Regions from separate parts of the Psychrobacillus sp. INOP01 genome, predicted to be linked through region 1. Evidence: riboswitches for the same ligand, from Rfam matches in the RefSeq annotation. Region 1 holds a riboswitch; each other region holds the start of a gene.
The links. Region 1 has a riboswitch for S-adenosylmethionine ahead of KD050_RS04490 (methionine ABC transporter ATP-binding protein). Riboswitches for the same ligand answer to the same signal wherever they lie in the genome.
Positions count from the first base shown of each region.

Region 2: it holds a riboswitch for S-adenosylmethionine, as region 1 does, so the genes downstream of both, metA (homoserine O-acetyltransferase MetA) here and KD050_RS04490 (methionine ABC transporter ATP-binding protein) in region 1, are expected to answer to the same signal.
Region 3: it holds a riboswitch for S-adenosylmethionine, as region 1 does, so the genes downstream of both, KD050_RS18265 (Fur-regulated basic protein FbpA) here and KD050_RS04490 (methionine ABC transporter ATP-binding protein) in region 1, are expected to answer to the same signal.
Region 4: it holds a riboswitch for S-adenosylmethionine, as region 1 does, so the genes downstream of both, KD050_RS09110 (acyl-CoA dehydrogenase family protein) here and KD050_RS04490 (methionine ABC transporter ATP-binding protein) in region 1, are expected to answer to the same signal.

Region 1 covers NZ_CP073315.1:875,645-880,929, forward strand. The annotation lists gene KD050_RS04480 (MetQ/NlpA family ABC transporter substrate-binding protein) at 1-347, opposite strand, end outside; gene KD050_RS04485 (methionine ABC transporter permease) at 410-1,078, opposite strand; gene KD050_RS04490 (methionine ABC transporter ATP-binding protein) at 1,071-2,096, opposite strand; SAM riboswitch class I at 2,187-2,291, opposite strand; gene KD050_RS04495 (thioredoxin family protein) at 2,326-2,646, opposite strand; gene KD050_RS04500 (toprim domain-containing protein) at 2,658-3,008, opposite strand; gene gcvH (glycine cleavage system protein GcvH) at 3,083-3,463, opposite strand; gene KD050_RS04510 (arsenate reductase family protein) at 3,538-3,900, opposite strand; gene KD050_RS04515 (acyl-CoA dehydrogenase family protein) at 5,025-5,285, opposite strand, start outside.
Region 2 covers NZ_CP073315.1:4,178,925-4,184,209, forward strand. The annotation lists gene KD050_RS20515 (methyl-accepting chemotaxis protein) at 116-2,116, shown strand; SAM riboswitch class I at 2,182-2,287, shown strand; gene metA (homoserine O-acetyltransferase MetA) at 2,362-3,270, shown strand; gene KD050_RS20525 (LysM peptidoglycan-binding domain-containing protein) at 3,505-5,019, opposite strand; gene KD050_RS21335 (hypothetical protein) at 5,227-5,285, shown strand, end outside.
Region 3 covers NZ_CP073315.1:3,746,947-3,752,231, reverse strand. The annotation lists gene KD050_RS18280 (lipoteichoic acid synthase) at 1-92, shown strand, start outside; gene KD050_RS18275 (LysE family transporter) at 247-876, opposite strand; gene KD050_RS18270 (hydrolase) at 1,836-2,132, shown strand; SAM riboswitch class I at 2,640-2,743, shown strand; gene KD050_RS18265 (Fur-regulated basic protein FbpA) at 2,813-3,028, shown strand; gene KD050_RS18260 (cupin domain-containing protein) at 3,198-3,440, opposite strand; gene KD050_RS18255 (hypothetical protein) at 3,760-3,921, opposite strand; gene KD050_RS18250 (DinB family protein) at 4,281-4,751, shown strand; gene KD050_RS18245 (CatB-related O-acetyltransferase) at 5,007-5,285, shown strand, end outside.
Region 4 covers NZ_CP073315.1:1,812,068-1,817,352, reverse strand. The annotation lists gene KD050_RS09125 (amino acid ABC transporter permease) at 1-568, opposite strand, end outside; gene KD050_RS09120 (amino acid ABC transporter permease) at 581-1,288, opposite strand; gene KD050_RS09115 (transporter substrate-binding domain-containing protein) at 1,369-2,220, opposite strand; gene KD050_RS09110 (acyl-CoA dehydrogenase family protein) at 2,232-3,407, opposite strand; SAM riboswitch class I at 3,512-3,612, opposite strand; gene KD050_RS09105 (catalase) at 3,774-5,285, shown strand, end outside.

The DNA.
Region 1 (5,285 bases):
CCATATTTTTTAGAGTATAAACCGATTGGCTCGATATGAATTTCGCCTGCGTTAGCGAAGTCATACCCAAAATCAGCTTTTTGTGCTTCAAAGTAAGGAATATGTTGGAAAAAGTTAGCGTCCAAATCACCTGAATCTAAATCTTTGTTTGGTAATACATAATCTTGATATGATTCTACAACAAGTTCAATTCCTTGTTCTTCAAGAATAGGTTTAACTTCTTCTAATATTACTGCATGAGGTACGTTAGATGCACCAACTACAAGCTGACTACCTTCTTCTTCTCCACATGCTGCAAGTGTTAATGCACTTACTGACAATAAAGCTCCAGCTAATAACTTCTTCATTCAAAATCTCTCCCTTTTTATCCTTTGATTTCTATGTGATCGAGTTCTCTCGTTAACACCTATTATCGTTTATCTATTTTTGTAGTAATTACATCACCTATCCACTGAATGATAAATACCATTATTAATATTAGTATCGTGGCAACAAGTGTTACGTCTGTTCTACCTCTTTGGAATCCATCCAAGAAGGCTAAAGTCCCTAGTCCACCCGCTCCAATGATACCTGCCATCGCAGTATAACCTACAAGTGAAATGGCTGTGACTGTAATTCCAGATACTAAAGCAGGCATAGATTCTGGCAATAAAACCTTCCATATAATAGTAGTAGTTTTAGCTCCCATCGATTTTGCTGCTTCTAGCACACCTTTATCAATTTCTCGAAGAGCTATCAATACCATACGTGCGTAAAATGGAGCAGCTCCAATTACTAAAGCTGGAAATGCCGCGTTAGGGCCACGCATTGTACCGACCAAAAACTTCGTTAATGGTATTAATAAAATGATCAAAATAATAAACGGAATAGAACGGAATATATTAACGAAAGCCCCAGTTAACCAGTTAGCTAATTTGTTCGCCCACGCCTGATGAGGACTAGTTAAGAAAAGTAGAAGACCGAGAACTAGTCCAATAATTGCTGTCAAAATAGTGGATACCGCAGTCATATAAAGAGTTTCAAGTGTTGCTTCCCACATTTTTGGCCAATCAACATTAGGAAATAAATCATTAATCATTGTTGATCACCTCTGTATTTACTTTTTGTTCATGTATATAGCGAATGGCCTCATCCACTAGTAATGCATCTCCTTCTAATTGAAGGATTAGTGTACCGAATGCACCATTTTGGGTGTGCGAAATATTCCCTTGAACAATATTCACTTCTAAATCAAATTGCTTGATAAGCCTAGACAATATTGGTTGCTCTGTTTGCTCCCCAACAAATACTAGCTTGATCAGTTTGCCATTTGGATATAGTTCTTTTAAATGCTGTATTGTTTGTAAGGCTTTATTTGAATCACTGACTTGCGAAACAAAACGCTTCGTAATAGGTTGTTGTGGATTTTGAAATACGTCTAGCACTTTTCCTTCTTCAACAACATGACCTTTTTCCATTACTGCAACTCGACCGCATATCTTTTGAATGACCTGCATCTCGTGAGTAATCAATACAATTGTCAGACCTAATTTTTCATTGATACTAACTAATAAGTCTAAAATTGAGTCCGTAGTTTCTGGATCTAACGCAGAGGTTGCTTCATCACAAAGAAGTACTTCTGGTCGATTGGCTAATGCGCGTGCAATTCCGACACGTTGCTTTTGACCGCCTGATAGTTGAGATGGATAATAATGTCCTCGTCCTTCCAGACCAACTAAATCAATAAGTTCTTTTACTCTTTGAGAACGTTGTGCTTGCGGAACTCCAGCTATTTCTAATGGGAATGCAATATTCTCTTCAACCGTTCTTGACCATAACAGATTAAAATGCTGGAAAATCATACTTACCTTTTGTCTTACTTGTCGAAGCTTCACATCATTTATCTTTGTGATATCTTGATCATTCACGATAATTTGTCCAGAGGTTGGTTTTTCTAATCCATTTAATAAGCGAATAAGTGTACTTTTACCTGCGCCACTGTAACCGATGATGCCAAAGATTTCACCTTTCTTTATGTCAAGATTCACCTCTTCAACTGCAACGATCGTACCTTGTTTCGTGCTAAACTTTTTCGAAACATTATTTAAACTAATCATGGGAACCTTGCCACCTTTCTATCTAAAAAAACCCTCCTGCAAAAGAGCAGAAGGGTTTTAAGTTATCCATTTTAATAACATTCATCCATTCTCTCATTTCCCAAAGCATTTGCTTTGCGTGATTTGGCACCATTTCATTTACATGACGGTTGCCGGGCTTCAAAGGGCACTTCCCTCCACCTCTCTTAATAAGAGTGACACTATTTAATTCTTGGTATATCGTATATTATCACACGACTACTTGTTCGTCAATACTTTTTATAGCGTCTAATATAAATGGAACAGATTGAAAGGCATATATTTTTTTATATACAGTGCCACCTTTAGCTATTAACAGACATGGCACACTTTCAATATGATAATCCATTGCAAAGTTCTCTAAATAATTAATATTTGCTTGCCCAATCGAAAAAGGCTTCATCTCTTGTACAACTTGCATCATTTTACTAGCAACTTGGCATGTTCCACATAAAGGTGTATAAATATAAAATATCGCAAGCTGACCACTATTCTTATGGCTATTCCACTGTTCCAGTGTCCATTCTTTCACATTACATCATCCTAAAGTAAATATTCTTTCTTCACTTTTATATTAACACTTTTTAAAATGGAAGCCAAAACTTTGAACGGTGTAGTCGCTACTTCGCAATACATGGGGTTGGTGTAAAGATGAATCGCCTCTGGATATTCCTTCCTCACAACTGACCGAATTTGCTCGCCCGATTTATCTGCATCTAAAAATGCATATATAGGAATACCATCATAAGGACTTAAAATTTCTTCTAGCTTTACATTCGATATCGTTCCGTTTGTACAAATAATTTCTGTTGATTCATCAAGAAGTTTTAAAAGCTTTAGTTTATCTGATCTTCCCTCAACGAGAATTAATTTTTCACTAAAGACAATAGCCATTCAGCTTCTCTCCTAACTATGCCCTTTCCAATATTATATGAAAAAAACGCCGATAATAATCGGCGTTTGCATAATTATTCTGAAATTAATTCTTCGTATTTTTCTGGAGAAAGTAAACCATCCACTTCCGTTAAATCAGCTGGTTCGATAACAATCATCCATGCATTTTCATAAGGGGACTCGTTTACATATTCAGGGCTATCTTCTAGTTCTGTATTGACCTCTAAGACTTTACCACTGATCGGTGCGTACAATTCAGATACGGTTTTTACAGACTCTACACTACCGAAAGGATCTCCTGCTTTGATCTCATCTCCGACTTGTGGAAGCTCGACAAACACGATATCTCCAAGTTCAGATTGTGCAAATTCAGTAATACCGATACGGACATTTCCGCCTTCAGTCTTTACCCATTCATGTTCTGCTGAGTATTTTAAATCTTTAGGTGCGTTCATATAATAATCCCCTCTCCATTTTTCATACATTCATCTATAATATTCACATATTTTTATAGTAAAAACAAGTGACTTTAAGAAGTCTTCCACACATCCTCAAACTGTTGTTCCTTGAAGCCTAGCGTTAATTTTTTTCCATCAAAAACAACTGGTCGTTTAATAAGCATCCCATCAGAAGAAAGTAAGGATAATTGTTCGTCTTCTGACATAGTATCAAGTTTGTCTTTCAAACCAAGCTCTCTATATTTAATACCAGAAGTATTAAAGAATTTTTTTAGTTCCAATCCACTGACTTCGAGCATTTTTTGAAGTAAATCTTTTGATGGAGGATTTTCAGCTATATGGTTGTCTATGTATTCTAAATCATTGTCCTTTAACCATTTACTCGCTTTTCTACAAGTTGTACATTTAGGATATCCGTAATATTGAATAGTCATATGATCTCACCTTTTTTCTTTTATCATACATAATAGTGTAAACGATGAGCAATCATTTTGAACAATGAAATGTTTATACAATGTGAATTAAATTTGAAAAAAATATGAAATAGAGAAATCCGAACAACGTTTTTTCCTCTCGGACGCTTTCCGCGGGCACGGCTTCAATCTCCTCGTCACTGCGTTCCTGCGGGGCTTTCAGCTCGTGCTGTTCCCGCTGGAGTCGCCGCCTTCCGCTCCAATCAGCAAAATCGACTATTTTTAAAAATAATGTGATATCACGTAATCGTCCTGTTATTAATGGTAGAAACACCCAATCATACAAATCCTGGGGCACCCTACCTTCTCATTAATACATAGTCGTATTCTATAGGCGATTAAAAGTAAAAAAAACTAGAAGACATGCACGATCCTTTAAGGTCAAAACCTATTTCTAACGTTTTCGAAGGGCTTTGGAGAGACATTTTGCTATATGATTACCGAGTGATTTTTTTAGGGATGCTGGTTGGTTATGACTGAAGTCACAACCAACCAGCATCTTTTTTTTCGGCAATCTTATGGCGTTTGCTTCACCTTCGCCCTTCTGCATCTCTTAGAAACAGGTAAGTGCGTTTTTGGATAACGAAAGAATATATTCTTTCCTATTCATAGAGGAAGCTCTCGAAGATACAATTTCGTTCGCTATTCCACTTCTATTTTGTAAACACTTACTATTCCTCTTTATTTCCACTAGGATAAAAGAAAATCTACTTTCTTCATCCCTCATTACAGAATGGTATCCCTAATTCAACAGACGATTTTATCACTATATCAACTTTGACTACTATGATCATCTAAGCGATAGGCTATGCTATATCTTATGTTGAGTACTACACATAAGATTGATTGAAGTGAAAGGTGGCGACTCCGGCGGGATTAGGGAGACAGATGAGATATCACAACGACGCGTTAGCGACGGTGATATCTCATCGCTCACCCCGCGGAAAGCGTCCGCCTGAAACGGAAATCGGCAGCTATGGTTTATTCTTCAAAATACTATTAAGACTTTGTTCGCAGCATGATAATTCATATACCTATAATAGAAAAAACCGATCCATTAAGAATCGGCTTTTTCATGTATTTGATTAAAGAACGTATTTTTCTGCTTCGATTAATTTAACCGATGCTTCACGTTTTTTCTCGATCACATTGTATGGTGTGTAGCGAGTCAATTTACGTAGTGCTGAGATCATCATACGTTGATTATCTCCATCTACAGATGCAATAATTGTTTCTTTTGCTGCTTGTTCAATTTCAATAAATGCTTCTTGTGTGAAGATTTGAGTATAAAGAAGTTTTTGCGCTGCTTTTTCTTCTCCATCACGTCCGATTGCTTTTTCTGTACG
Region 2 (5,285 bases), 1.0 Mb from region 1:
TTATAAAGAATCATTAACATTCATACGTTTGTCCTATATAATGAGATAAATACCCTATAAGATTAATTAGGTATATTGAAGGGTATATAATTATGATATAGAGAGAAGATGTAGAATGAGAAAATCAATTAAGTGGAAAATAATTGTTTCTGTTATGTTACTAATAATTGTTAGTATGGCACCTTTAATAACTATTAGTACGAACACTATAAGCGAAAAGACGGAAAAAGATTTAATTGATCAAAGCCATGTTATAGTTGATGGAATGTCCACAACGATTCAGAATTATTTAGCTGCATATGAAAAAGGGCTCCTACAATTATCCACTTCAAAAGATATTGTAGATTTTCAAAACAGTGCAAAAGAGACTGATGAAGTTTTAGCCAATCAACTAGAGAAGCAATTGGATACTAGGTTTAATGAATTTGTTTCTTTATATGACGCTGTAGCTTCTGTATATATAGCTCTACCAGATAAATCGATTAATATAATCCCAGAAGCAGACCTAGGAGCGGATTTTGATCCTTCCTCAAGGGAATGGTATATAAACGCTGTCTCAAACAAAGATAATTTCAGCTGGTCAAGACCTTTTGTAGATGCTGCTACTGGGGAATACGCTATTTCTGGTGCTAAAGCTGTTATAAAGGATGGTCAAGTGGTCGGTGTGCTTGCTATTGACCTTCTACTATCGAAGTTAACAGAAACGGTAGCAAACAATGAGTTAGGTTATGAAGGTTATCCGATTATTGTGGATGCGGATGGGAATGCTATTGTTCATCCAACTTTATTTGGTGAAAATTTATCCGAGTATTCATCCGTTGAAACGATGCTTTCTAGCTCCTCTGAAAGTGGAGATGTAACTGACGTAAATGATGGTACTATTACTGTATTTACCTCATTACCAGGATTAGATTGGAAACTAGGAGCTGTTTATGAGGAAAATAAGATAAATCAAACAGCCGACAGCATTCGTACATTGCTTATCACTATTGTATTATCTATTGAGGCAGTGATGTTTATTGTCTTATATTTCATCATCAGTCGTATTTTAAAACCAATCGAACAGCTAAAAAAGTTGATGGATTCTATTGCTGATGGAGATTTAACAGTTCAAGCAAAAATAAAATCCAAGGACGAAATTGGTCAGTTAGCAATAAACTTTAACAAAATGGCTACAAATATGAATGAAATTATTCAAGTAGTAAAAGAGTCTGCAAATAACGTGCAGTCGAATTCTGAAAGTTTAAGTGCAGTAGCGGAAGAAACAAATGCTTCTGCAGAACAAGTATCATTAGCTGTAAGTGAGATTGCAACTGGTGCCTCCAAATCAGCAGAAGATGCTGGAGAAGTAACTGAGAGTTCAGTTCACTTAAGTGAGCAAATCAATCTTATCAATGAAAAATCAGTAATGATGACTGATATAGCTACAAAAGCAAACTCCATGAATTCAAATGGACAAAACCAAATGAGTGAATTGAAAGCATCCTTTCATAACTGGGAATCTAATCTTACTTCGATGTCTACGTTGTTTACTACTTTAGAGGTTAAAGTAAAAGCGATTGGTAGTGTTATGGAAACTATTATGGAAATCTCTGCACAAACGAATCTACTCGCATTGAATGCAAGTATTGAAGCAGCTCGTGCAGGTGAGCATGGAAAAGGATTTGCAGTCGTTGCGGATGAAGTACGAAAACTTGCGGAGCAATCTGCAAAAGCAACAGAGCAAGTAAAACATACTATTACAGAGCTCCAAAGTGAATCCTATATTGTAGGGGAACAAATGGCAGACACAATCAAAACATTCCAAGAACAAGGATCTGTTGTAACTGATACAGAAGTGACATTCAGAGAAATTTCTTTACTGATGAATAGTTTGCAAACTTCCATTGATACAGTATCAGCAGAAATTGAACAGGTTTCCAACTATAAAGATCAAGTCGTAGATACAATTCAAGTGATGGCTGCAACTTCGGAGCAAACTGCTGCGGCATGTGAAGAAGTGAGTGCATCATCTGATGAGCAGCTACGAGCAATTCAATCGGTAGCGGAAGCCTCCGAGACCTTAACAGAGCTTAGTGATAAACTAGCAGATGCAGTGAACCGTTTCAAAGTTTAAAAGAAGTTGAATTATTCGAAAACAAGTGTTAATATTCTCTAATGAAGAACAATATAATTTAATAACTCTTATCAAGAGAAGCTGAGGGACATGGCCCGTTGAAGCTTCAGCAACCTCTGACTTGTCAGAAAGGTGCTAACTCCTACAAGATAATTTCTTGAAAGATAAGAATTGAGAGCAAAACGTTCACCCTCTTTTCTTATTTATAGGAAAGAGGGTTTTTGAATTTAAAGGAGGAGAACTACTTGCCAATAAATATACCAAAACAATTGCCAGCAGCTGAACATCTTAAAAGAGAAAAAATATTTATCATGGATACTGATCGAGCAATAGCCCAAGATATACGTCCATTAAACATTATTATCTTGAATCTAATGCCCGAAAAAGAGAAAACCGAACTTCAATTACTGCGGTTATTAGGGAATACTTCGCTACAAGTAAATGTAACATTTCTACATATGGCAACACATGATTCAAAAAATGTTAGTAAAACGCATTTGGATACTTTCTATACGACGTTCAAGGAGATAGAACATCGAAAATATGATGGGATGATCATCACAGGTGCTCCAATTGAGCATCTACAATTTGAACACGTTAATTATTGGAGTGAAATGACTGAAATAATGGACTGGTCCAAAACACATGTGACTTCTGTTCTGCATATTTGTTGGGGGGCGCAGGCAGCTCTTTATCATCATTATGGTATTGGTAAATATGGCTTGCCGAAAAAATGTTTTGGGGTATTTAGTCATCGGTTAACCGATCCAACTGTACAGTTAGTTCGAGGATTTAATGATGAATTTTACGCACCAGTGTCTCGTTACACAGCGGTGTCCTACGACGAGATTAAACAAGATCCTCGACTGGCATTGCTTTCCAATTCAGAAGATGCAGGTGTTTTCCTAGTAATATCCAAGGATAAAAAGCATATTATGATTACCGGTCACTTAGAATATGATGCAACTACACTTTCTGACGAGTATCAAAGAGATATTGAAAAAGGGGTGGAAATCGATATACCAGAAAATTATTTTCCGAATGATGATCCAACACAAAAACCATTGAATTCTTGGCGGTCACATACGCATTTGCTTTTTTCAAATTGGTTGAATTATTATGTGTACCAAGAAACTCCTTATGAGTGGGAATAACAATGGATTAAATATATATAAAGTACTGGTGACTTCATTAAATGAGTAATTTGGTTCAGAAGAGAAGATGTTGAGTACCTGGTTCTCGAACAATTCAAAATTCATTGAGAACCTGGTACCTTATATTGGTCTTGGGAAATTAAAGGAAATAACAAAAACAACCTGAGTCCAGCTAAATAACGGGCCCAGGTTGAAGAAAGATTTTCAATACTATAGGCGGTTTCCTACTTCAAATTACTTATTGAAATGGTATACATTCCAAATGTCAGGAGTTTCAGAGCCAATGTACCAAGCAGCTGCACCGCCTAGGTTAAATTGGTTAGCAAGGTTGATACGAAGTTTAATAGATTGTTTATCCTCCACCCATATTTGGTGCTTCTCCCGGTTTGCGGTATATTCTACATAATTTTGCTGGGTATTTTGATCCCAAACTTTTATAAGACGTTTTGAGGAGATAATTTGCTCCACCTCACTCATTGTGCGGTCGATACTTTTCACTTTTTTTGTCGTTAGATTAGTAACCCATTCTCTTGTGTAGAAGGGTACTGCCAAGATGATTTTGTGAGATGGTACGTCTTTAGTTAATAGTTCAACGCCTTCTTTAACCCATGGCATAGAAGCTACAGACCCCGCTACTGGACTACCTCCCCAATGCTCGTCATAACCCATCATAATGATGTAGTCAGCAACTTGACCTAATGCTTTACGGTCTAGACTTCCAGACCAAAAAGGATCCTTGTTTTCACGAGTAACGTCAACAGATACTTTAATTCCATGTGGCTGAAGTGCTTTTTTAAGTTCGGTTACGAAGCGGACAAAATCTTGCTTGTTTTTCGGATTGATATTTTCAAAGTCCACATTTATTCCATCGCTTTTTGTTTGGACTAAAGAATCTTTAAGCGTCGATACTAATTTTTGACGTTTTGCAGGATTACTTAATACTGAATCAGTTAAAACAGGGTCGAATTTATTCCCAATTAGTGGCCAAACTTTCTTGCCTTTGCTATGTGCATCCTTCAGATATTTTGTATCCGCTGTAATGGAAACAAAATTTCCTGTATTGCTTAAAGTATACCAACGGGGTGAAACCACATTTAAATTAGAATGGTTCAATTGTTGGGCATAATTTCGTGAACTTCCATTATACTTCCAACCCATGACGATTCGTTGCTGATTCTTTTGTTTTAAAAGTGATTTATTAATCCAGCCTTTTTTCCCACCTAACAACTGAACTTGTACGTAATAATCAGGAATGTTTAATTTTTGCCCGACAACTAGGTTTGAAGACTGTAGATTGTTCAATTTGGTTAAATCATTAATAGTTACTTCGAACTTTTTGGAAATTTTCCATAAAGTATCACCTTTTATAACAGTATATAGTTTGTGTGTTTGTGGAATTATTAATTTCTGTCCAATTCGGATTTCTGTCGAAGTAAGCTTGTTTGTCTTCTGAAGTTCACTTATTGGAATTCCGTATTGCTTTGAAATTTTCCATAATGTATTTCCAGAAATTACAGTATGCATTATAACGGTAGATGAGTCTCCAGAAGCAGTGGATAGGACAGGGAATTCTTCCCCTTTTTTTAAAGTGGTGATAATAGTCGAACCTTGTTTAGGTAAACTTAATACGTTAACGTTATCTATTTGAACAGTCCCTACTGAAAGTGAATTACCAGCAGCTGTACTCTGTATAGGTCCAAAACTTAAAAATAAGACAAATATAATAAAAATAGGAAGTACTTTTTTCACTTAAACCCATTCTCCTCTAGTTTGAAAGTAGTATTATAACTTTCATAGATTACTATGGATTTAAATTAATAGATACAGGTACTTTGTGGTAAGTTCACCAATGCAAAATGGGGAGTGGGGTTGATAGAATATACGGAAGGTGAGTATTCTTCTAGAGTAGTTCTGCTAACAATTATCTAGTAATCCATTGTTTATGGATAAGTGAAAATGGAAAGGGGTACTGGAGCAACCGGTCCAGCATCAATCAACCAAGTTTGTGTAGTCAA
Region 3 (5,285 bases), 1.4 Mb from region 1:
ATACACCGGCGGGTTTTACTAAAGTTGATCCTTCTCAGTATAATTATAATAAGGATATAACAGAAAAAACTGATAACGAAAAAAATAATTAATTTGAAGAAGTGTGTGGCCGCATACACTCCACACATTGCAAAGCATAACGATTAAAGGACTAATTCCCGAAGAGGAATTGGTTCTTTTTTTCTTGTTGTTCTAAAGTTAGTCTTGTTTAACTTATGATCTCAAGCACCCGTTTGTGAAAAAGTATTATATATATAACTTCACACTTTGAATAAACTCATAAACAAAATATCCTGCAAAACCAATTAATAAAATCCCCGATACTATTGTTAACCATTTAATCATATTTCGATTTAGTGCTTTTCTTGTAATGGATATAATTGCGAGTAATCCAATATCATGTAACAATATTCCACTTAAAATTCCTAATGCAACAATGAAAAAGTGACTTTCATCGCTTGCATAATTTTTTGCAAGTACTACTCCAAATACATTCACCCAAAAAACAAGATTACCTGGAGATACAGCCACAAGAAGGCCATTCTTATAAGAACTAAAAAAAGACTTCGTTACTCTTTCTCCGGATAAAGTGATATCCTTATCAGCATTTTTTATAGAATCGTAACCTAAGTACACTAAAAATACTGCTCCAATAAGCCACATTGGAATTTGAATAATAGGTAACGCCAAGATAGAAGCAAGTCCTGTTGATAGCAAAATGATTAGCGTAAAATCAATTGTCATACCACCTAACCCTACTGCCCATCCATGTATAAATCCATTTTTCAACCCTTGTTTTGTCATTTCGACAGTAATCGCCCCTACAGGCATTGCAATGGCAAGACCTACCATTACATAAGCAAGATACAAACTCACATAAACACTTCTTTCATTAGTAAAGATAGATAACCTCTTACGTCCGTTTATATGAATTATTATACATAAGGAAGTATATTATATTCAACCTCTTATTCTACTAAACTGCTGCGTTAGTTCAATAAAAAAAGAGCTGCCTAAGCAACCCATGTTCTCTACCTAAAGCACCCGTTAGTTTAATAACTATATTGCCTTTTTTTATAGTAATTACCGATAAAATAACTACAAATTATTCCGATTATAAAAGGAATTACTGAACCTCCTGCTTCAAATCCTGTTGAAGTTTCTTCGTAAAAACTAAACATGAACAATTTAAAATGAAACAAATATCCAATCGATAAAAGCAAACTGCTTACACCTATAAATGATATTAAACCTACAAATACTGTTTTTATCAAACTACACCTTCTTTTTATTATTATTTTTTCTATACTTTAACATAATAGTCGGGTCATATATTCTTTAATACTTTTCAGAGTAAAATGCTACTTTAGTTTAATAAAAAATGGCTTTACTTCTTCTTGAAGTAAAGCACCCGTTAGTTGAAAAGGCACCTTCTCTTTTATTACACATTATGTTAGAACTATGCATTGCTAATCATCCTCTAAACACTAAACAACCTTCTTTATAATCTCCACATTTTACACACTCTTTCTGAACATCAAATCTTTCATTCTTTTTTTCAGCAAGTCATAATTCAGATTTTAAATTGCTATCTATTTGAAATAAATTTCCTTCCAAATTTCTAATTCATATTGAAAATCCCTTAAAAATAAACTTTTTTTCTAAACTACTTTGCTTTAAGAACAATATATTTATAAACCAAAGAATGTAGCATTAATTCTACTAAATTAAACGAATTTATCTTCACTTGCCAAATTGTACAATCACCTTTCATATTGAAATCATAGATTATAAATGTACGGCCAAACTTTACAAAACCAAAGGAGGTATTGAATATGAGACATTCTAATAGTAAAAGTAATGAATGTAATGAATGTGATAAGAAGAAAGAACATACTGATAAAGTTGCAACTAAATGTAAAGGTTGCATTTGTGATCAATTAAGACGATTACAAACTCAAACTGAAGTTGATGTTTTCTTATCAGGTGGTCAGGTGTTAGAAGATGTTGTTTTTATTATCTTAGATCAGAGTAATTGCTGTGCATTCTTTAATGATCCAACAACAGAACCTGGTTCAACACTTATCGTAGACTGCCAATTTATTCAAGCTATTCGAATAGAAGCAGACTGATTCATAAGAGGTCTCTTTCTTTATGGAAGGGGCCTTTCTCAGGCCACTCAACATTCTATATTGAATCGAATATTTTATTTATTTAAAAATTGAGGGAGAATAATTTCCAGTTCACCCTATAAATATTTAATGTCCTTTGAATCGCATTATGTGTCAAATGCGACATAAAAACCCCCATTCATCTTCAGCTAACCTGCCTCTTTAGTTCAATAAGAAAATGCTTTATGGTCTTCAAGTAAAGCACCCGTTAGTGCAACAAGAATTCAATACTTTTCCGAAAATTCCTCCTTCAACATGATGAATACTAAATGTTAAAATTCGAGGTGAAAATAAATGTGACTATTTTCTCAACTGCTCTTTGAAAAAAATGTCTTGTCATTACTCCTTAACAGAAAGGAAATAGTCGCAGAAGGAATAAATTTTTTGTTCTAAAAACGAAGTTTAATTAAAGTAATTTAAAAACCTAGTTGACAGATAAGAATAATGAGGTTAATATAACATATAAATTACTTATCAAGAGAGGTGAAGGGACTGGCCCGTCGATACCTCAGCAACAGATTCAATGAATACTGTGCTAATTCCTGCAAGTACTTGTGCTTGATAGATAAGTTGAGGTTATAATATACCAGTTCCTCTTCTTATCATTTAAATCGTGTCATTTTAAATGAAAGGAGACAATTATGGGAAAATTATTGAGGGAAGCTATTGAAATTAAGCGGAATCAGTTAATTAGTAAATTGCTGGAGTTTGAACGGTACAAATTAGATGAAAGACATCTTTATGAGTTAACAATAACCGAATTGGAATATTTATATTTTAAACTTCAATCTGAAGTTCATCCGCATATTGGAATGGATTCAATCGTTTGGAAAAATTTTTCAAATAATATTAAATGACCTAATTATTGTGAAGAGCATCAATCCATTAACGATTGATGCTCTTTTGCTGAACTGTTGATCTCTTGATTGCTTTTCATCAATACGCGTTACTCCAGTTGGATGTGACTAGTATCCTTAATTAGTATCAGTTAAATGTTAATTCAAACAAACTGGATTTAGATGGAATTTATATTTTTTCAACGTTATATACAGTTCGTTCACTTTGCACATTACCGATATTTAATAATTCATATGGTTGAATCAGAGCAACATAATCTTCTTCAATTACTGGCATATGCTCTACTCCTTTTGGAATAACAACTAATTCACCCTCACCCAAATGTATATCATCTTGATCTTTTAATTTTATTTTTAAATGTCCTTTAATAACTAAAAATAATTCATCTGATTCGTCGTGGTGATGCCATATGAAATCACCTTATATATTTACTATTTTAAAAGCTGAATAATTTACATTTGCAATATTCTTAGGCTGATATTAGTCTTAGATCAAGTCAAATTTGGACATAAAATTTACTTTTTCAATCTTTGTCATCCCTCCGCAACTATTAGTATTACACAAAATGTGAATGGAAATAATTAGTTTTTAAATATTTCACATAATAAAAACACCTAGACAATTTAGTCCAAATGCTTTTAAAAGGGAGAAAACTTAATGGGTCGTTTATGAAGTAACTCATGCTATTACTTTACTACCTTTATTTGCGACTTCGCTAGTGTAAAGAAGTTCAGTATTTTATCACATAATAAATTACATAAAACCATCCAAATATTCCGTGTAGAATTGCCCAAAGTATTGACTTGTTGACACTCCAAGAGATAACTATAGCTAATACAACTCCAAAACCAATTCCACTAGATGTTGCTTTTACTGATCTCTTTTTACTCATTAATACCCACCCAATCCTTTCAACAGTCTTATCAATTAATATATTCCTCTTACGCAATACCTTATGCCGAGACAAATAAGCTTATCTGCAATATCTCATCATTCGAAACATCCATCTGTATCCCAACTGTAGGCGTGGATATTTTACCGCTACGTCCACCACTTATATTTTCTGTAAAGATTGTGGAGTAGTCGCATCCATCAATGTTGATAAACCACTCAAATTTCGAGCTGAAATTGAGCACTTTTTTATGTCAGTCTCATTCGAACTGCGCAATAATATATTTATTAAAATCATGCCTTTTCACCGAACACTTATTCGTGTACATTTAAAACATACTAATAAAAGGGGGAAAATTTTTGAACTCTATTGAATTAATTATTTTAAATTTTATCGAAGTACGAAGAAGAAGTATTAAGGTTTGGACAGCTATTCCACAAGAAAAACTACAATGGAAACCGGATGACGAAGCAATGACTTGTCTAGAAATGATTAGGCATGTTCTAGAAAGTGAACATTATTACCATCTAGCAATCCAAAATCAAGGCAGTCTGGCAGTATTTGATTCTCCTTTCGATAAACAGCCTTTTTCTACTGTGAATGCCGAATTGGAATTTGCCGAACCTTATAGAAATCGGTTCTTAGAAACAATTAGGTCATTTTCTGAAAAAGATTTAACCAATATTAAAATTGACCGCTCTGATGCAGGTTACATAAGAGACTTGGGTGATATGTTGTTAAGAGTTGCTTATCATGAATCTATCCATACTGGCCAATTGCTTGATTATTTAAGAACAGCGGGCATACCAAGACCCTTAGTTTGGGATTAATTTACTCACAGGTGTTATCACCTAGGTGATACACCCTTACTTTTTATATCTTACAGTTGTGTCTACTACGACGCTTTATGGTCGAACGGTTCAGTAAGGTTTGACGAACAGCTGAATCATTTGTTACAATCCACCTATCAAATAGGAAAAGGATGAGGACGATGGTTCGTCGTTTGAAACGGTTTAAGAATGTTGCTACGGCATTAAGCTTCTAAGTAAAAAATGATTTATACTACTTAGAAGCGAGGGAAAAAAATGAAACAACATCGATTTAACCACTGGTCTGAAATTAAGTATTTAAAAGATATTGTCACCAACCCAATGATTGAAGTAGGGGAATACTCCTACTACTCTGGTTATTACGATAATCATGATTTTGAAGATGGCTGCGTTAGATACTTATGGGGAGATGAAAAATCTAGAAAGTTGTTTAACCCCATCGAAGACCTTGGTTGGCATTTAGATAAGTTGATTATAGGAAATTACGTATGCATTGCAAGTGGTGTAATTATTTTAATGGGTGGAAATCACAAT
Region 4 (5,285 bases), 940 kb from region 1:
CCTTCAATGTAATTTCCTGTAAGGACATTGCATATCCAAGTGATGTAGCTTTTATTAGATTCACGGTAGCTGTACAAATATTAGGTAATGCTACGACTAGTGCTTGGGGTATTACGATTCGACGATATGCTTGGAAATTCGAAAGACCGACTGATTGAGCGGCCTCTAGCTGTCCTTTATTGACAGTACTTAGAGCCGATCTAAATACTTCTATCAAGATAGCGGTAGTGCTGAAAGAGAATACGATAAAAGCGTACCAAATAGGATTGATATCGTAGACGTTTATGTTAATGTTGTACCTCTCAAAAAACAGAGAAAGTATTAAGGGAACACTAGCATAAACGATAAATATTTGAATAATAATCGGCGTACCTCTTACGAAGGATACATATATTTGTGAAAATCTATTTAAAACAGGTATCTGATTGATGCGTGTTAAAGCCAATAAAAAACCTAAAGGTAGGGCAATAAGCAAAGCTACAATTGTAACAAGAAGCGTAATTGGCACACCGGATAATGCGATAAAGAACGTATCTATTAAAAATGTATAATTCAGACCTTCCGACATTATTTACACTCCTTAATTTGTGTTAATTGTATGTTTTCCTTTGCTAAATACTTTTTCAAGCTTGTCAAAGAATTTTTCGATAAGTATGGATAAAACCCAGTAAACAATCGCAAGTGCGATAAATATTTCTAATGCATGTGTATTGTAGTTTGCTGCAATGATTAAATTTGCTTTACCAACGATATCGATTAACCCGATTGTATAAGCAAGAGATCCTTCTTGAAGCAATGCTATAAGTCCATTTCCAAAGTTAGGAAGTGCAACAACTAATGCCTGTGGGAAAATGATACGTCTATATGCTTGAAAGGGGCTTAAACCTACGCTAACAGCGGCTTCAAATTGTCCCTTTTCGATGGACTCATAGGCAGACCTAATAACCTCCGACATTATAGCTGCGAATTGTAAGGTGAAGGTAATGACTACAAATACTGCTGTATTTAAATCATGTAAATATAACCCGAAATTATCGGCTAAGGCAGGTACACCGTAATACACTAAAAACAGTAGTACGATAGATGGAGTACATCTTAAAATGGTTGTATAGAAATTTGCCGTTTTTTTAGCAATTTTACTCTTGCCAAGCTTCATCACAGCAAGGATCAAACCGAAAAAAGTCCCGAAAATAATGGATAATCCCGCAACCATAAAAGTTACTTGTAAAAATGGAAGCAATACCGGAAGTGAGTTCCATATGTACGATATATCAAAATATTTTTCCATATTATGCATTATTCCCCCTGTGATATTTTGAAAGGCTGCCTGCGCATCCTACGCTAGGCAGCCCTTATAGGAATCCGATATTATCTTTCTACTTGGTCTAACACTTCAAAAAGATCTCGGCCGTAGAACTCAGTGCTAAGTTCATTTGTTTTCTTTTCTTCTTGTAATTGTTTTATAGCTTTATCATATGCATCTGCAAATTCTTGTTCTTTTTTGTTGAATAATGGCCATGTCTTGATAACAGCAAACTCATTGTAAACAACTTCATCTTTTAGGTTGTAATAAGGACCACTTTCATCTAAAACTTGTTTTTGGAATGGTCCTTCAATAATTACTCCCCCGTCAACGCGACCTTCATTGACCCATTGCACTACATCCACTGTAAATGCATCTCCAGCATCTAGTTTAACCGGATTATCAGGGTTTGCTTTGTTGTATTCGTCAATTACTGTATACTGCGCATTATTTGCAGCAATCGGTGCCAAAGAGTATCCAGCAGATGCAAAATCCTCTAAGGACTTAATATCTTCATTTTCTTTTTTCAAGACGAGACCTGCACTACTTAATCCAAGGAATTTTTGTGGAAATATAAATTTTTCTGTACGTTCCTCTGTCCAAAACGCATTTTTCACCCCAACTTGGAATTTGCCTTGTTCTACTCCGATTAATAGATCATCACTTGTAGTTCCTACATATTCAAATTCATATTCAGGTAGCAGTTCATCTACTAGTTTCATTACCTCTACGTCGTATCCAGTTGCATTTCCGTTGTCGTCTAACCAAGAAATAGGTTTAGAGGCCATGTCATATGCTACTTTTACTTTGCGAACATCTCCACCTTCTGAGGAAGTAGAAGCTTCTCCAGAACTACAAGCTGCTAAAATTGAAATAGACGCAAATCCAACTGCTGCTAATTTAAAATACTTATTCATGTTCATTCTCCTTATCTTTTCACTAAGTTTTTATTTTTTACCTCTTCTAACGCTGAAAGTGCCAGTTTTTTAATAGTCATATCATCCATAGGAGGATTATGAAGTCCTGCTCGGACATCTCGATAATAACGTTGTAGCGGATTAGTTCGCTGTAAGCTTTTAGCCCCAACTAAACGCATCGCTTTATCGACAATAGTGATGGCTGAATTAGTAACAATATGCTTCGCTACGCTTACTTCGTTTGAAAGTAAATCTTTTGTAGACTCATTGTCATAGGCAGTAGCAACTCCATAAATGACTAATCTAGCCTTCGTAAGCTCCAAATCTATTTCTCCGATGAGTTGCTGAACATTTGGTAGCTGTGCTATAGGTCCATTCAAGCTATTTGGTGAATGGGTATTGGCAAAATGTACTGCGTAGTCTCTTGCTGCCTGTGCAATTCCTAAATAGGTCGCTGGTATATGTAATAGCCAACCATTTATCTTCCCGCCACTAGCGAATTCAGGGAGTTCTACCAAATGCGATTCATGAACGAATACGTTATTTAGTACTAAGTCATTACTACTCGTTCCGCGCATGGATATAACATCCCAGGTTTCTTCAATGGAAAGACCTTCTGTATTACGAGGAATAAGGAAGAAGCCGACTCTTTCTTTTTCCTCAATCCAAGCAGATGTTAAAAAATAGGAAAGTACAGGGGAAGCGGTCGTGAATATTTTACGTCCATTTAATACCCAAGAATCTCCGTTTTTTATGGCAGTAGTTCCAGGTCTACCCCCACGCGTTGGACTTCCGGTTTGTGCTTCACTAACGGAACGATTTACGAGTGCACCATTTAATACTTCTGCTGCGAAAAAGTCTAGTTTCTCCTTCGTCCAGAGTTTGTTTTCGAATAGTTCACCAACAACACCTAAGCTCCAACCTACAGATAAAGCCGTATTGGCATCAAAGCTAGCAAGTGTTTCTTGTAAAAGAACCATATCGTAGACAGAAAATCCATTGCCTCCATATGATTCGGGTAGAGTAAGGCTTGCATATCCAAGCTTGATCAAATCCTCCACATTTTCTTTTGGGAAAATAGATTGCTCATCAATTTCGGCGGATTTACTTTTAAATTTATCTTCTAACACATATAAACGATCGATCCATAGTTGCTGTTTTTCCGTTTTGATGTACAAATTATTCAAAGTTGTCGTCTCCTTTAATATAAATTATTCCAATTAGTTAAGTTGGTATTTAAAGAAAATAAAAAACCCTTCCCAGAAATGAAAAGAGTAAGTAGTTTTGTGTACACTTATCTCTCAAGTTTCTTGCTGGAAGTAGCACCATACCACAGCTGTGGCGGTTGCTGAAGCATCATCGGACCAGTCCCTCAGCTTCTCTTAATAAGCAGTATGGAGTTGTTGAAATAATCGTACTACTTCAACTAGATGAAGTCAATAGTAATTCCTATAAATTTAATCGGAATTGATATTGAATTTTTTTAAAGGGTTTTTGAAAGTTCATACAGGGTAATAAAAAATAGAGAAGAGAAAAATAGAGGAGGAGATAGCTTGAATAAGAAAGTAAATGTAAGCAGCAAAAATGAACAATTAGAAGAATTCCGAGTGGATGATCAAGGTCAAGCTATGACTACAAATCAGGGTCTAAAACTATCAGAGGATGAATTTTCTTTAAAAGTGGGAGAACGGGGACCCACTTTGATAGAAGATTTTCACTTCCGTGAAAAAATGACGCATTTTGACCATGAGCGTATTCCTGAACGTGTAGTGCATGCTAGAGGATATGCGGCTCATGGAGAGTTTGAGCTATACGAATCAGCGAGCGAATTTACAAAAGCGAAATTCTTACAAACACCTGGCACAAAGACCCCAGTATTCGTAAGGTTTTCTACTGTGGCGGGATCACGCGGTTCTGGTGAGTTAGCACGGGATGCTAGAGGATTTGCGACGAAGTTTTATACGGAAGAAGGGAATTATGATTTAGTAGGAAATAATATTCCAGTCTTTTTCATTCAAGATGCTATTAAATTCCCGGATCTGGTCCATGCTTTGAAACCAGAGCCGCACAATGAAATTCCACAAGCAGCTACTGCTCATGATACATTTTGGGACTTTGTTGCCAACAATCAGGAGACGGCACATATGATAATGTGGGCAATGTCGGATCGTGCCATTCCACGTAGCTTTCGTATGATGGAAGGGTTCGGTGTAAATACATACCGTTTCATTAATGAGGCAGGTAAATCCCATTTTGTGAAATTTCATTGGAAACCGTTACTTGGCATCCATTCTGTTGTCTGGGATGAAGCACAAAAGCTAAATGGGAAAGATCCAGATTTCCATCGTCGTGACCTATATGATTCGATTGATAATGGCGATTATCCCGAGTATGAATTTGGAGTCCAACTAATTGCAGAGGAAGATGAATTTAAATTTGATTTCGATATTTTAGATCCTACTAAACTATGGCCTGAGGAAGAGATACCAGTAAAAATTTTAGGGAAGATGACATTAAATCGTAACGTAGATAATGTATTTGCCGAAACGGAGCAAGTTGCATTTCATCCAGGAAGTGTTGTACCAGGAATAGATTTCTCAAATGATCCACTACTTCAGGGACGATTGTTCTCCTATACAGATACACAATTAATCCGTCTAGGTGGACCTAATTTTCATGAGCTGCCGATAAACAGACCTGTTTGCCCATTCCATAACAATCAACGTGATGGATATGGAAGACAAACGATTAATGTAGGAAGAGTGAGTTACCATAAAAACTCTCTTGCTGGAAATACTCCAACACCTGTTAGTGAAGTGGAAGGTGGGTATACACATTATCAGGAGAAGATAGATGCTCGTAAAGTTCGAGCTAGAAGTGAGAGTTTTAAAGACCATTTCTCACAGGCTACGTTATTTTGGAATAGCATGAGTGATCCAGAAAAAGAGCATATTATTAGTGCATTCAGCTTCGAGCTTGGTAAATGTAAAGAATTGACCGTTCGTCAACAAGTACTAGAAATGTTTTCACATGTAGATTTGGACTTAGCGAGTAAGGTGGCAGAA